3 regions of the Planococcus dechangensis genome follow, and region 3 is predicted to be linked to each of the others. Evidence: riboswitches for the same ligand, from Rfam matches in the RefSeq annotation. Region 3 holds a riboswitch; each other region holds the start of a gene.
What was found. Region 3 has a riboswitch for thiamine pyrophosphate ahead of ACFO5U_RS04855 (YkoF family thiamine/hydroxymethylpyrimidine-binding protein). Riboswitches for the same ligand answer to the same signal wherever they lie in the genome.
Positions count from the first base shown of each region.

Region 1 (4,455 bases), 1.0 Mb from region 3:
GGATATTATCCCGGTGCGCGGCGGGACGGACGGTTCCCAATTATCGTATATGGGCTTACCGACACCGAATATCTTTACCGGCGGTGAAAATTACCACGGCAAATTCGAATTCATCTCCGCACAAAACATGGAAAAAGCGACACAAGTGATTGTCGAAGTAGCAAAAACAGCAAAGTAACCCTTTTTCTGCAAAAATTTTCGGCTGATTCCACATCAATAAAAAACGCAGCGGCCACAAATGCCGCTGCGTTTCCTATTTTATTGCTGATTCGGTGATTTCAATAACAGTTCATCAAGCTTTTTTTCTTTCTCAAAAGACGATTTCAAGAGTTCTTTCAGTCCGTCTTCCTCATTAATTCCGGCTAATTCTACTCCGTACCATTCTTCTAATTGCTCTCTCGTCAATCGGTACTGCTTCATGTCTGACCCAGTGTCAAAGTCAAATTGAATCCAGTCCACATTGTCGATAAGCGTAAACAAATACGTAGCATTGTAGACAGCGGTTTCTTTGTGCGATAAGGAAGACTCAGACCAATCATAAGCTAGGATAATTCCATAAGGCTGTTGTTTCGTTTCAAGTTTAATTCCTGTAAAGTGTTCTGTCCCCGGCAGATGGATAACGGTATTGACGATAGCGCTGTTATTTCCTACCGATGCCCCTTCATATCGGAAGAGATCCGGTTCATCTGCCTCAGACACTGGAGTGCATGCGCTGAAAAAGAGCAGCAGAAAGGGTAATAGCAGTGCTGCTACAGCCTTCTTCTCCAACATGCTCACCACCTTCTCCCAAAAGAAATTTCCATGCACCTTCTTGTTAGAATTCGATCCGGTCAATTTTTGCCCCTGTTGATTCAACGCCTTTCATGTATTTGATGCGGCGCTGAACGGAGGTTTCGTTCACTTGCTCATCTGCATGATACGACGAACGCACCATCGGGCCGGCTTCACAATGCTTGAAGCCTTTCGCGAGTGCGATTTCTTTCAATTCGGCAAATTCATCCGGGTGGTAATAGCGTTCGACATCCAAATGCTTGAGCGTCGGCTGCAAATACTGGCCAATAGTCATGATGTCGACTTTGTGCGCCAGAAGATCGTCCATTGCTTCAATAATCTCTTCTTTCGTTTCGCCAAGCCCTACCATGATGCTCGATTTTGTTGGCACGTGAGGCGCAATTTCTTTGACGCGCAGCAATAATTCCAGCGAACGGTCATAAGTGGCTCTTGCACGGACTCGCTTCGTCAGGCGGCGAACCGTTTCGATATTATGGTTGAAAATATCCGGTTCACTGCTCATCAGCATATGCAGGCTCTCGTAATCGCCTTTCATATCGGACGGCAAAATTTCGACGGTTGTTTCCGGCATTTTCCGGTGGATGGCACGCACTGTTTCAGCAAATACCGCTGCCCCTCCATCTTTCAAGTCATCACGTGCCACCGCTGTAACGACGACATGCTTCAAGTTCATGATTTCCGTAGACTCTGCTACACGTTCTGGTTCGCCGAGGTCCAATTCATTCGGCAGGCCGGTTTTGACCGCACAGAAACGGCAAGCCCGCGTACATGTGTCGCCAAGGATCATGAAAGTGGCTGTACGCCGCTCGCTCCAACATTCGTGGATGTTCGGGCATTTAGCTTCTTCACAGACCGTATTCAAATTCTTTTCGCGCATCAATTTCTTCAAGTCATTATAAGTTTCGTTCGTGTTCAATTTCACTTTCAACCATTCGGGTTTCCGTTCACGCTGCTTTGTTTTCGTCATCGCATAAGCTCCCCTTTCTCTTCTCGCCTAAAGTTCCATTCCTCACTCGCGTACTTCATTTCAAGCATGCACACCTCTTCAAGCAGCTCCGGCGGCGGCTCAAACTTTTCCAACCTGATATTCAGTCCTGTTTCGAACCCGCTCTTAAACGCCGCCTGCACTTTGTTGAAGTCTGCCGGCTCTTCCATCAAATCGTTGATCGCCACTGCGCGACTTCGGAACGCGTTGCGCGCCCTTTCCTTTACCGCGCTATTCGGATAAACAAACAGTTCGAACAAATTCGCTTCATCAAGCGACAGCGGAATTGATCCATGCTGCAAAATGATGCCTTGCTTTCTTGTCTGGGCGCTGCCTGCCGCTTTTTTCCCCGCCACCGTCAGTTCGTGCCAAGAAGGCTCTTCAAAGCACACCGCTGAAGATTCTTTTTGGCGTTTCGTCTCTGCCGCGAGTTCTGCTTGAATCCCTAAGTTCCTGTAGCCTTCAAGCAATCCTCGTGAAATAACCAAATACGCTTCTTTCACTGATTTCGGCATGGATGGATGCTGTTCCGGAATCACTACGCTGTACGTCAGCTCGTGATCATGCAGGACGGCTTTTCCACCAGTCTGTCTCCTAACTAAAGGAATGCCTAATTTTGCTGCTGCTTCAAGATCGATGCTGCCGTTCAGTTTCTGGAAAAAGCCGACTGAAATCCCTGCCGGTGCCCAACTGTAAAATCGCAGGACGGGCGGCATGCCGGTTCTACGCTGCCAATTCATAATTGCTTCATCCATCGCCATATTGTAAGCTGGCGAGCACGGTCCTGATTCGATATAGCTCCATGTTTCTTCCAAGCGTCTCGTCTCCTCTCCGCTTATGCATACTCCCGAATCCATAAAAAAACACCGCAATCCCATGGGGAAAGCGGTGTATGCAGACAATAGGAAGCATACGCACCACTTCCCTACGCTGGCATGGTCCAGATCAGGTTCAAGGAGTCCAAGCATTCGCTCGTCTCAGCCAGTCAATTCCGGCTCCCCCAGTGGTCAGCTATGTATTATTCTCTACGAGCTTATCATTCCTTCCAAGAAATCTCAATATACAAAATAGTATTTTTTCACTTTCATCACATTTTTCACAAGTGCCCTCAGTTAAATAATTTTTTGAATAGCAAAGAAGTCAAGACAGCACTTACCTACAGAAATAAAGTCCATATACTTTTCGCTCGCTTGCCTTATTGAACCGTTCGCTTTTCGTATGCTCATTCGTTTTTCCGAGCAGACCTCAATGTTTTAAAGCATCGCGATTAAGGAATAGATAGACAAGAACGTTAAAGGAGAGGTGCTAATTATGGCAGAAAAAAACCATTTTAACGAAAAAGACCGAAAAACCCGCGATGGGGCAGCAATGGACAACCCGGAAGGTATCAAAACAGACAAAAAAACATTGAATGAAATGCACGAAGAGGAAATGAACGTCGACGCTATCCCATTGGAAGACTTGAAACAGGATATGCAAGATGAGAAAAAGCCTCGGGATACGAAAGATAGTTCATCAAGCGACGAAAAATATCCAGATTAATTTCACCGCGGAATCAAACTCCGCGATTTATTATGTAACCACCAAAAGCAAAGGAGAGATTGCAATGGCACAACAAGAACTGAAAAAAGCTGCACTCCAAATACTCGAGGACAGCATGATCGGCACATTGGCAACCATCAAAGACAATAAACCACATTCACGTTATATGACTTTTTTCAACGATGAATTCACTTTGTATACAGCTACAAGCAAACAAACACAAAAAGTGGAGGAACTAGAGAAAAATCCGAACGCCCACATCCTGCTTGGCTATGAAGGCGAAGGCGTTGGCGACAGTTTCTTAGAAATCGAAGGGCAAATGTCACTGCGCGATGACCGGGAAATGATCGATAAAGTATGGAATGAACATCTCCGCGGATGGTTTGAAGGCCCGGATGATCCAAACCTAATCATTCTAGCTATTACGCCAGCACGCGTCCGTTTGATGAACCGCAAAGGAAAAGATCCCCAAACAATTGAACTGTAAACGAAAAGCCTCCGGTATCGGAGGCTTTTTTACGTGCGCAAAAGGTCACGCAACCCTTCTTTATTAAATAGAAGATCCTGCAAAGTGTATTCGTCCAAAACGGCTAAGTATGCATTCAATGCTTTGCCCAATACTCCGCGCAATCCACAAATCGGAGAAATCGGGCATGTATTGCCTTCCGGGTTGAAGCATTCCACCAAATGGAAATCTTCTTCCATTTGGCGTACAACAGCCCCGACATTGATATTCTCAGGGCGATCCGCTAAGCGAATGCCGCCTCCGCGTCCCCGTACGGTTTCGATAAAACCAGCTTTTCCAAGTTCGAACGTCACTTTCATCAAATGATTTTTGGATATATGATAGGCATCGGATATTTCCTGGATGGTTGTCAGTTTACCATTATCTTTTGTGCCCAAGTAAATGAGCACACGCAATGAGTAATCCGTATACATCGTTAATCTCATCGTTCTCACCTTCCCTGAACATCCATTATACTCGCCGCCTTAATTTCTGAAAAGTAAACGCCTCTACACATTTCAAGCTTTTCAGGGAGAAATTCCATGTGTGACTTTTCTGTGAAAATAAATGTGTCCAAATTTTAAAGATGTATTTTAAATATATCTTTAAACCGTTCTCAGGAGTATAGTGA
Region 1 covers NZ_JBHSGL010000005.1:1,405,316-1,409,770, forward strand. Annotated here, with positions in the region: gene pepT (peptidase T) at 1-178, shown strand, start outside; gene ACFO5U_RS10060 (DUF4825 domain-containing protein) at 259-771, opposite strand; gene lipA (lipoyl synthase) at 815-1,759, opposite strand; gene ACFO5U_RS10070 (lipoate--protein ligase family protein) at 1,756-2,634, opposite strand; TPP riboswitch at 2,683-2,789, opposite strand; gene ACFO5U_RS10075 (hypothetical protein) at 3,089-3,319, shown strand; gene ACFO5U_RS10080 (pyridoxamine 5'-phosphate oxidase family protein) at 3,384-3,806, shown strand; gene ACFO5U_RS10085 (RrF2 family transcriptional regulator) at 3,836-4,270, opposite strand.
Region 1: linked by a shared signal. The riboswitch ahead of ACFO5U_RS10070 (lipoate--protein ligase family protein) and the one ahead of ACFO5U_RS04855 (YkoF family thiamine/hydroxymethylpyrimidine-binding protein) in region 3 are both predicted to bind thiamine pyrophosphate.

Region 2 (4,455 bases), 830 kb from region 3:
TAGATTCACGATAAGCGGCATGATGGGTCGGGCCGTGGCCGCTGCCGATCCCGAGCGGATGGGCGAGCGCCGCTTGGATAAATTCCTTGGCGGTAAATAGCGCCTCTTCCATCGTCCGGCCTTTTCCGAGTTCCGCAGTCAGTGCGGCGGAAAACGTACAGCCTGTGCCGTGAGTCTCTTTTGTCGCCAGCCGTTCCGAGCGCAGGAACAGCATCATGCCGTCTTGGTCCAAATAAAAGTCTTCTGCAACGTCAGGGTCGGTGCTATGGCCGCCTTTAATGATGACCGCTCCCGCGCCGAGCTGTAAAATCGCTTCGGCCGCCTGCTTGCGTGACTCCGTGTCTATGATTTGGATGCCGCTCAAGACTTCCGCTTCCGGAATGTTCGGTGTGATGAGTGCGGCTAGCGGGATGAGCGAATGTTTGATGGCCTCGACCGCTTCTTGTTGGAGCAAGGAAGCGCCGCCTTTGGCGATCATGACGGGATCGATGACGAGATTTCCCCAATGATAGCGCTTGATTCCTTGTGTCACTTCTTCTATGAGATTTGCGTCGAATAGCATGCCGGTTTTTACGGCACGAATATCGAAATCAGTTCCGATGGCATCGATTTGTTGTTTGACTGCCTGCTGGTCCATCGGGTAAATGCCGTGAACGCCGGTCGTGTTTTGCGCTGTGACCGCCGTCAAGACCGAACAACCGAATGTACCGAGCTCTTGGAAGGTTTTCAAATCTGCCTGAATGCCGGCACCGCCGCCAGAATCCGATCCGGCGATGGTCAATACTTGTGGTTTAGCGTTCATGTAAAGCCGCCTCCTGTTGTTTTGACAGTTCATCCAAAAACGTCATCTGAAAAGTGCCAGGCGATAGGGCTATTTTCGCAGCGCGTTCACCTGCATTTCCGTAATACTGCAAGCCTTTGGCGACAGCTTCCACCGGCTGTTCTTCACGGTCGGTCAGAAAGGCCGCGAGCACTGCACTCAGCAGACAACCCATGCCGGTGACCGACGCCATCAAGGAATGCCCAGCGGTGATCCATTCCATCCTTTCGCCGTCTGTCACGATATCGACTCTTCCGGTCACGGCGACGAGCGTGTTGTACGTAAACGCCACATGTTTAGCGAGTTCTGCAATATCCCCTTCGCCCTCGCCAGCATCGACGCCTCGCGCTTGCCAGTCCGCTCCTGCTATGGCCGCCAGTTCGCCAGCGTTGCAACGTAAAAGAGTAATGTCCAATTGTTCGAGTAAATGTTTCACCGCTTCCAATCGGTAGCTGGTCGCGCCCGCGCCGACCGGGTCCAAAACGATCGGAATACCTTTTTCCATGGCGGCATTTCCAGCGATGAGCATGCTTTTCAAGGAGCGCTCCGTGATCGTGCCGATATTGAGTGACAAGGCATCCGCGTGACCGGTCAGTTCTGCGACTTCCAGTTCCTCGTCGCCCATCACGGGAGACACGCCGAATGCGAGCAGCCCGTTTGCCTGAAAGTTGGAGACGACGTGATTGGTGATGCAGTGGATCAACGGTTTTTGGATGCGTAATTCCCTAAGCATGGCGCACACTCTCCTCTCTTGATGGCAGCTCCCAGCTTTCCATCGTCCACGCTTGTTGCCAGAACTGCCATTCGTAATAGCTGCTTCTCATAAAGCGCGTCTTCAATTCTTTGCGGCGCGCTTCGGGCAAGCCTTCAGCCAATTGGTTCATGCGCTCGATTTGTTCATTCACGAGTTCGCCGAACCATTCCGAGCCGTAAGTGCCGATCCAACGCTGGAAAATCGGCTCTTCCGGTGTGGCGTCTTTCAAGCGTTCGCCGATTTCATAATACAGCCAGTAGCATGGCAGTATCGCCGCGAGCACGTCAGCCAGATCGCCTTCAGCGGAGCGGTACATATGGGAGACGTACGCATAAGCGTGAGGAGATGGTTCGAATACTGCCCAGTCTTCGTCGGTGACGCCGAGCAATTCCATGAATGATTCGTGAAGCGCCATCTCCGCAGCACAGGTTTGTTCGGCGTGGTGCGCGAATGATTGGGTCGTGGCGAGGTCTGTCGCCTTGACTGCGCCGAGCGCCTGCACTTTGGCGAAATGGGTCAGGTAATAAGCGTCTTGCATGACGTAAAATTTGAAAACGTCGAGCGGCAAGTCCCCTTTGGCAATGCCTTTGACGAAAGGGTGTTCAAAGCTTGCGTTCCATAAATCTGCACATTCCAAGCGTAGTTCTTCACAAAATGTCATGTCGCTCTCTCCTTTTTGGGGCAAAATAAAACACCGCTTCCCTAGGTAGGGAAGCGGCGGTAGAGGTCAGCTGGAAATTTGAGAAAGCTCACGACTCGCCCACTTCCCTACGCTGGTATAATCCAGATCAGGTTCAAAGGGTCCGAGCGATGCTCGTCTCAGCCAGTAATGGCTCCCCTAGTGGTAGCGATATTTAGTTGTTGTCGGGATTACTATATCATAGCTGGCGGACGAATTCAAAACTTTGTGAATTTGATGGACGTAATGCTTCTATAGTTTTCTTGCACTGGTTGGGGAATCGCTTCTCTGGACTAGGATTAGAATGCAATGTGTTAGAAGATGTATGTGTACATGTGTCGCTGGTTTTACTGACGTCATATTTAGTGTCGCCGCCTGGCTTTGGGATGGCCTTTCGCAATGAGCCAAGAAAACCACTTGTCTCATTGCTTCGGCTCACCCTTATCGCTAGTCGGCTTTTCGTTTTCTTTGAGACTAGCCAGTTAAGGTCGAGCTTTCTTTAAAGGTTTCGTCCACCGGTTGGGGAATCGCTTCCCTAGAATAGGATCAGGAGGCAGTGAGTTAGAACTTGCATGTGTATATGTGTTGCTGATTTTTATGGTGTCACATAGTGTATCGCCGCCTGGCTTTGGGATGGCCTCTTGCCATAAGCCAGAAAATACGCCTGTCTTATGGCATCGGCTCACCCGTTTACGCTAGGCGGCTTTTCTTTTTCTTTGATGCTAGATAGTTAAAGCTGTGCTTTCTTTGTAGATTTCGTCTACTGATTGGGGAATCACTTCCCTATAGAAGTTGTGTGGGTGTTAATTATGGCCACAAAAAAAGCCCTGCTTTTGACAGGGCTTTTGTTTCGTTGTTCACCGCATCGCGGGATAACGCAGGCGCACTAGGCGGTATAGGTTTTGAACGATGGCTTTGCCTACTGCGTATGTTGGGATGACCAGGATCATGCCGACGAGTCCGGCCAAATTGCCCCCTATATACAATAGGAAAATGATGGTGACGGGATGAACCGAGAGCTTCTTTCCCATGACGTTTGGCGAGATCAAATTGCTTTCCACTTGTTGGATGATCACGATGGCGATCAGCACCCACAAGGCAAGAATCGGATCTTGGAAAAACGCCACAACCACAGCCGGAATTGCCCCGATCACTGGGCCTAAGAACGGGATGACGTTCGTGACGGTCGCTACAAGTGCCAAGATGATGGCGTAGTCGACGCCGAGTATCAGATAAGCGATAAAACAAAACACGCCGACAAACAAACTGACGATCGCTTGGCCTTGGATATAGGCGCTGAGGTTCTCGTCCATGTCGTGCAGGATTTTGGCTCCTTCTTCTCTTGAATCTTGCGGCAGCAGGCGGAGGAAGCTAGCTGGCAATCTGTCGCCGTCTTTCAGTAAAAAGAACAGCACAAATGGGACAACGATCAATGAAGTGAGCGCACTGATCAGCACACCTGTAAAGCTAAGGATGTTAGAACCGATGCCAGTCAGTGTATTTCTGAAATTCCCAGCTATCACGTCCGGATTCACGTCAGGCAAAAAATCCTGTTCCTGAATATAGCTCCACCATTGACTGGATAGCGCTGCATTTGCTTGGTTCTGAACTTCCCTAACAATCGTTGGGAAATTCTCTATTAAAGCTTGAATCTGGCGGAAAATCAGCGGGCCAATCCATAATGAAAAACCGACCAATAATCCGATGAAAGCTGCAAAAATGATGAGAATCGAGACGACCCGCGGCATTTTTCTGGATAAAAGCTTGACCAATGGCCGGAAAATATAAAACAAGATCCCGCCAATGATGATGATCGGCATAAGTGTGGAGAAAGCCACGCCAATCGGATAAAACACAAATGGCACACGTACGGCCAGATTGATGATGGCAAAAATCACAAGAACATACATAAGAAAACGAAACCATTTCGTCTTTGGCATTTCCATACTCCTTTCAACTAACTCAATGTCTTTGTTCCATCCATATTGAGTTCTATTTCTCTTTGCTAGAAAAAGAGATTGGTTAGCTAAATTCTTTCTCTATTACTAGTTATACTTTAACGCATAAAACCCCTTTAAAATAAAACCTATCTGATAATGGGGAAATCTTTTCCGAAGATCATAATCGCGATGCCACGAGTCAGAACTTTCGTTCGGATCTTTGGATGGTGTTTTTTCGGATATCACATTTGGTTCCGCCGCC
Region 2 covers NZ_JBHSGL010000005.1:1,186,595-1,191,049, forward strand. Annotated here, with positions in the region: gene thiD (bifunctional hydroxymethylpyrimidine kinase/phosphomethylpyrimidine kinase) at 1-802, opposite strand, end outside; gene thiM (hydroxyethylthiazole kinase) at 792-1,553, opposite strand; gene tenA (thiaminase II) at 1,546-2,235, opposite strand; TPP riboswitch at 2,323-2,424, opposite strand; gene ACFO5U_RS09150 (AI-2E family transporter) at 3,111-4,193, opposite strand.
Region 2: linked by a shared signal. The riboswitch ahead of tenA (thiaminase II) and the one ahead of ACFO5U_RS04855 (YkoF family thiamine/hydroxymethylpyrimidine-binding protein) in region 3 are both predicted to bind thiamine pyrophosphate.

Region 3 (4,455 bases):
TCCTTGCCGATGGTGCCATCCTTTGTCAGCGCGATTTCACGGTCGAAAAAAGCACCCCATAGCTCCAGTTTATGTTCGATAGCGACGACAGTGAGCTGATGCTCGGCCTGTAAAGCATCGAGCCATGACACGAATTCCATTGCAGTGACAGGGTCCAAATGAGTGAGCGGTTCATCCAAAAGCAAACATTTCGGTTCCATAATCAATGCACAGGCTGTCGCAACACGTTGCTTCCATCCGCCTGATAAAGTTTGGATGATACGTTTTCGATATTCCACTAACCCTGTCTTCGATAAGATGGCATCAATGCGATATTGCATGTCTTCACGCGGTGTATGAAGATTTTCCAAAGTGAAGGCCAGTTCTTCTTCCACTGTCGGCATGCAAAACTGGGCGTCCGGATCCTGAAAAACGGTGGCGATCGTTTTGTTGATTTCCCCCGCTTCATAACGATCGGACTGTTTGCCGTATATATCGAGTGAGCCCGACACGATGCCGTCGCAATTTGCTGGGTACAATCGGTTCAATAAATAAAGCAAGGACGATTTTCCGCATCCGCTCGGTCCTGTGATGACGACACGCTGGCCTTGTTCGATGGATAATGTTAAATGGTTTAAAGTCGCCTGTTGAGTATCTGGATAGCAGAAGCTGTAATCTTCCAGTGCAAAAGCTTGGCTACGCACCGGCATCGCTCTTTTCCGTCCGGGCAATTGCATAACCCCTCAGCGAGCCGGTTGCAAGCAAGCCATCCGCGATGTATTTCCCGCCGATTCCCGCAATGATAGCGCCGCTCATCACTCGCAATGTGAACATTAGCGCGACAAACGATGGATCAAGCGCCGCATAGCCGGATAGAAAATAGCCATAGACAAAACTGAACACACCAGCTAAAGCGCCAGCAAGCATCAAAACCCCGATATGGAAATGACGGTAGCGCGTCAGTGCGAAGGCGGCTTCCGCGCCCAGGCCTTGGATAATGCCGGATAAAATGAGGCGCGGGCCGACCGCGTTGCCAAGCATCACTTCAATGGTCGCAGCCAAAGTTTCCGGCAAGAGGGCAGCTCCGGGTTTGCGGATGATGTACATGCAGATGATCGAAACGATAAACCAGATGCCAAACATCCATTCATAAGCGAGCGGGCCGATGACGCCGGCCCAAATATTGCCAATGTGGAGAAACACCAAATAAATAATGCCGAAGACGACACCGAACAAGGACATGAGGACGATTTCCTTTAATTTCCATGATTTAAGCATGCTGGCCACCTATATGCGAAGGGCTGTTGATGCTCATCGAGACCGTCATGACGAGGTGAGGGTGTTCGTCGGTGCGGGCTTGGGTGAAACTTTCTTCATAGAACTTGAATACCTCATGAATGTCGCCGTGGATGCCGCTTGCGTAATGCATCGAATCGTTCCAGACCCCGTGTGCTTTTGCGCGTTCAACTTCCCGATAGATGACCGCCATATAGTCCGGGTTATTCATTGGATAAAGCGCAAATTGAGACGATACATATTGAGAAGCAGGATCGGTATTTGCCAGTTCGTCTTCGACTTCTAAATAATTGTCTCCAGCCGAATCTCCTGGACAGCCGATTGAAAATGTACCGGATAGCGCAATATGCTCTTTTGTTTTCGCTGCATGCAGCACCAGTGCCTTGGCGACATTGAAAACATGATGCTGTTTGCCGCGTATGACAGTCGACACATCATCCGTTTGCATCCAGACATTCGATGTATCCGTCTCGGCCAAGGCAGTTTTAAGAATTCGGATAAAGTTGTCGCTCATCGGATGCATCGAAAAACGAAAGCCGACAATGGGGCTCGTGCCGCAAAAAATGGGTTCCATAAAAAATTCCTCCTAAAAATGTGCACAAAAAAAGCCGCATCCGTGAAGATGCAGCCACTGTCCCAAATCATTAAAAGGTTTTGTTTTGGAAAGTCACTACACTTCCTCACGCAGGTCCTAACCTGTTCGAGTCATAAGGGATCGGAGCAAAAGCTCTCATCTCAGCAAAATATGCACCCCTAGTGCAGAAAACGCTATGCTTTTTTAGTGTCGGGTTGACCCGATGGCTCTAGTCTAGAGCAATGGCTCCATGAAGTAAAGGCTTTTTGATTTTTTGGCAATCCAGTGAACTTGTCGCCTAATAAGCATATTCACTGCGGGAGCGGGTAAAGAAGAAGAGTCACTTATTTTTAGGAGGAAACCAATCATGGCACAAACTAAAAAGTACCGCGTCGTTTATCATTTAGGGAGCGGAGTAGAAGCAGCAATCGTTGTCGAAGCCGGAAGCCCGAAAGAAGCAGCTAGTGGACTGGACTCTGACAGCATGTTGGAATTCACTGGCGAAAAAAACACCTTTTTCCAATTCAGAATGAGCGAAGTGAAAATGGTAAGCGTTACAGAGTTGTGATTTGAATAATTATTCAATTGAATAATTTTATTCATGAATAAAAATGAATAGATATTAAAGTGAATAACGATGTGAAGAAAAAAGCTCTGCGAGTTTTCCCGCAGAGCTTTTTATGTGCCGCAAAATGTGCGGTAAGGCGGTGTTGAAGGGGGCGGAGGTGCCGCGAAATCTTGTTGTTCAGCTGAATGGGCATAAGGGTTCTTAAGTATTGACAATAATTTTTCAGTGACGCTGTAATCCCCTTGTTCAGCTGCGGCAATCGCAGCTTCAACCCGATGGTTCCTTGGAATGACTGCCGGGTTTCGGCTCTTCATCAAATCCAGGCTGTCATTTGCCGAACGGCCTTCCTGCTGTTGACGGGCCGTCCATTTCTCGCGCCAGTTGTCGAATGCTGCCCCCGTTAAATTCGGTTCTGTCACTTCGTCGAATGTGAGTGCACGGAACGTATTGGTGTAGTCTGCGTGTGTACTTTGCATCAGATCGAGCAATTCATTGATCAACTTTGCATCTTCCGGTTGTTCCGTGAATAAGCCAAGCTTCTCACGCATGCCTTTTTCGAAATAGTCTTTTTGCTGAATAACATATTCTTCTAAAGACTGTTGCATAACAGAAAGTGCCTGCTGTTCTGGCATATCATCGAGCAAAGGAAATAGGGATTCTGCAAAGCGCGCTAAGTTCCATCCGCCAATCAATGGCTGGTTGCGGTAGGCATAGCGGCCGCCTGCATCAATGGAACTAAATACCGCCTGTGCATCGTAATGATCTAAAAATGCACAAGGGCCATAATCGATCGTTTCGCCGCTGATGGCCATATTGTCGGTGTTCATGACGCCATGGACAAATCCGCTGAGTTGCCATTTAGCGATAAGTGCCGCTTGTTTTTTCGCGGCGCGGCGGAATAACTCGATATAATCATTGTCCTGAATATCGGGGAAATGCCGTTGGATCGTGTAATCCGCAAGTGCGCGTAAATCGTCTACCGATCGGTATTTTGCGGTGTATTGAAAAGTGCCGACCCGAATATGGCTTGATGCAACGCGCGTTAAAATGGCGCCGGGCTCTGCCGAGTGCCGCTGGATCTTTTCGCCTGTCAACACCACAGCCAGGCTGCGGCTGGTGGGAATTCCGAGTGCGTGCATGCCTTCACTGATAATATATTCCCGCAGCATCGGGCCTACTGCCGCCCGTCCGTCACCGCCGCGTGAAAACGGAGTGAGGCCTGCGCCTTTTAACTGGATATCGAATAATTCGCCAGTCGGTGTTTGCTGTTCTCCGATTAAAATAGCCCGACCGTCGCCAAGCATCGTGAATTGGCCGAATTGATGTCCGGCATAGGCTTGTGCAAGAGGGAGGCTTCCATCGGGAAATTGGTTGCCCGCAAAAATCTGCAGCGCCTCTGATGTCCGGAGTTTGTCCGTGTCAAACCCAAGTGAGACGGCAAGCTCCTCGTTTAACATAAGCAGTTGAGGAGATGCGACGGGGTTGGCTTGCATTGGTGCATATAATGTTTTCGGAAGTTGTGCATAGGTGTTGCGCAGATTCCATCCGCTGTTCGAGCTTTGCGTCTTCATGAGAGCGCCTCCTGTCGTAAGCTGGTTGGAGCTTTGTCCTTTGGTGTCATTATACCGCGTTGAAAAACCGGGAAACAAGGAAAGGGGATTAATAAGCTGGAAATAAAAAACTTGAGCCGGATCCCCTATGACGGGTTTCGGCTCAAGCGATATCAGGTGGAGTTAGCGCTGTTCTACTGGTACATAAGTTTGCATGCCCGGCCCGATATACTCGGCACGTGGGCGGATCAGGCGGTTGTCGGAATATTGCTCCAAAATATGCGCGAGCCAGCCTGACGCACGCGATACCGCGAAGATCGGCGTGAACAGGTCATGCTCGATGTTCAAGGAATGGTAGACCGATGCCGAGTAGAAATCGACGTTCGGCGGAAGCGGTTTGGCACCCGTGACGAGCTCGTCGATCTTGATGGACATCTCGTACCATTTCGGTTCGCCGCGCAGTTCGGTCAGCTTTTGCGACATTTCGC
Region 3 covers NZ_JBHSGL010000005.1:358,200-362,654, reverse strand. Annotated here, with positions in the region: gene ACFO5U_RS04865 (ABC transporter ATP-binding protein) at 1-710, opposite strand, end outside; gene ACFO5U_RS04860 (ECF transporter S component) at 676-1,257, opposite strand; gene ACFO5U_RS04855 (YkoF family thiamine/hydroxymethylpyrimidine-binding protein) at 1,250-1,849, opposite strand; TPP riboswitch at 1,936-2,040, opposite strand; gene ACFO5U_RS04850 (hypothetical protein) at 2,217-2,417, shown strand; gene ACFO5U_RS04845 (protein adenylyltransferase SelO) at 2,528-3,988, opposite strand; gene citZ (citrate synthase) at 4,151-4,455, opposite strand, start outside.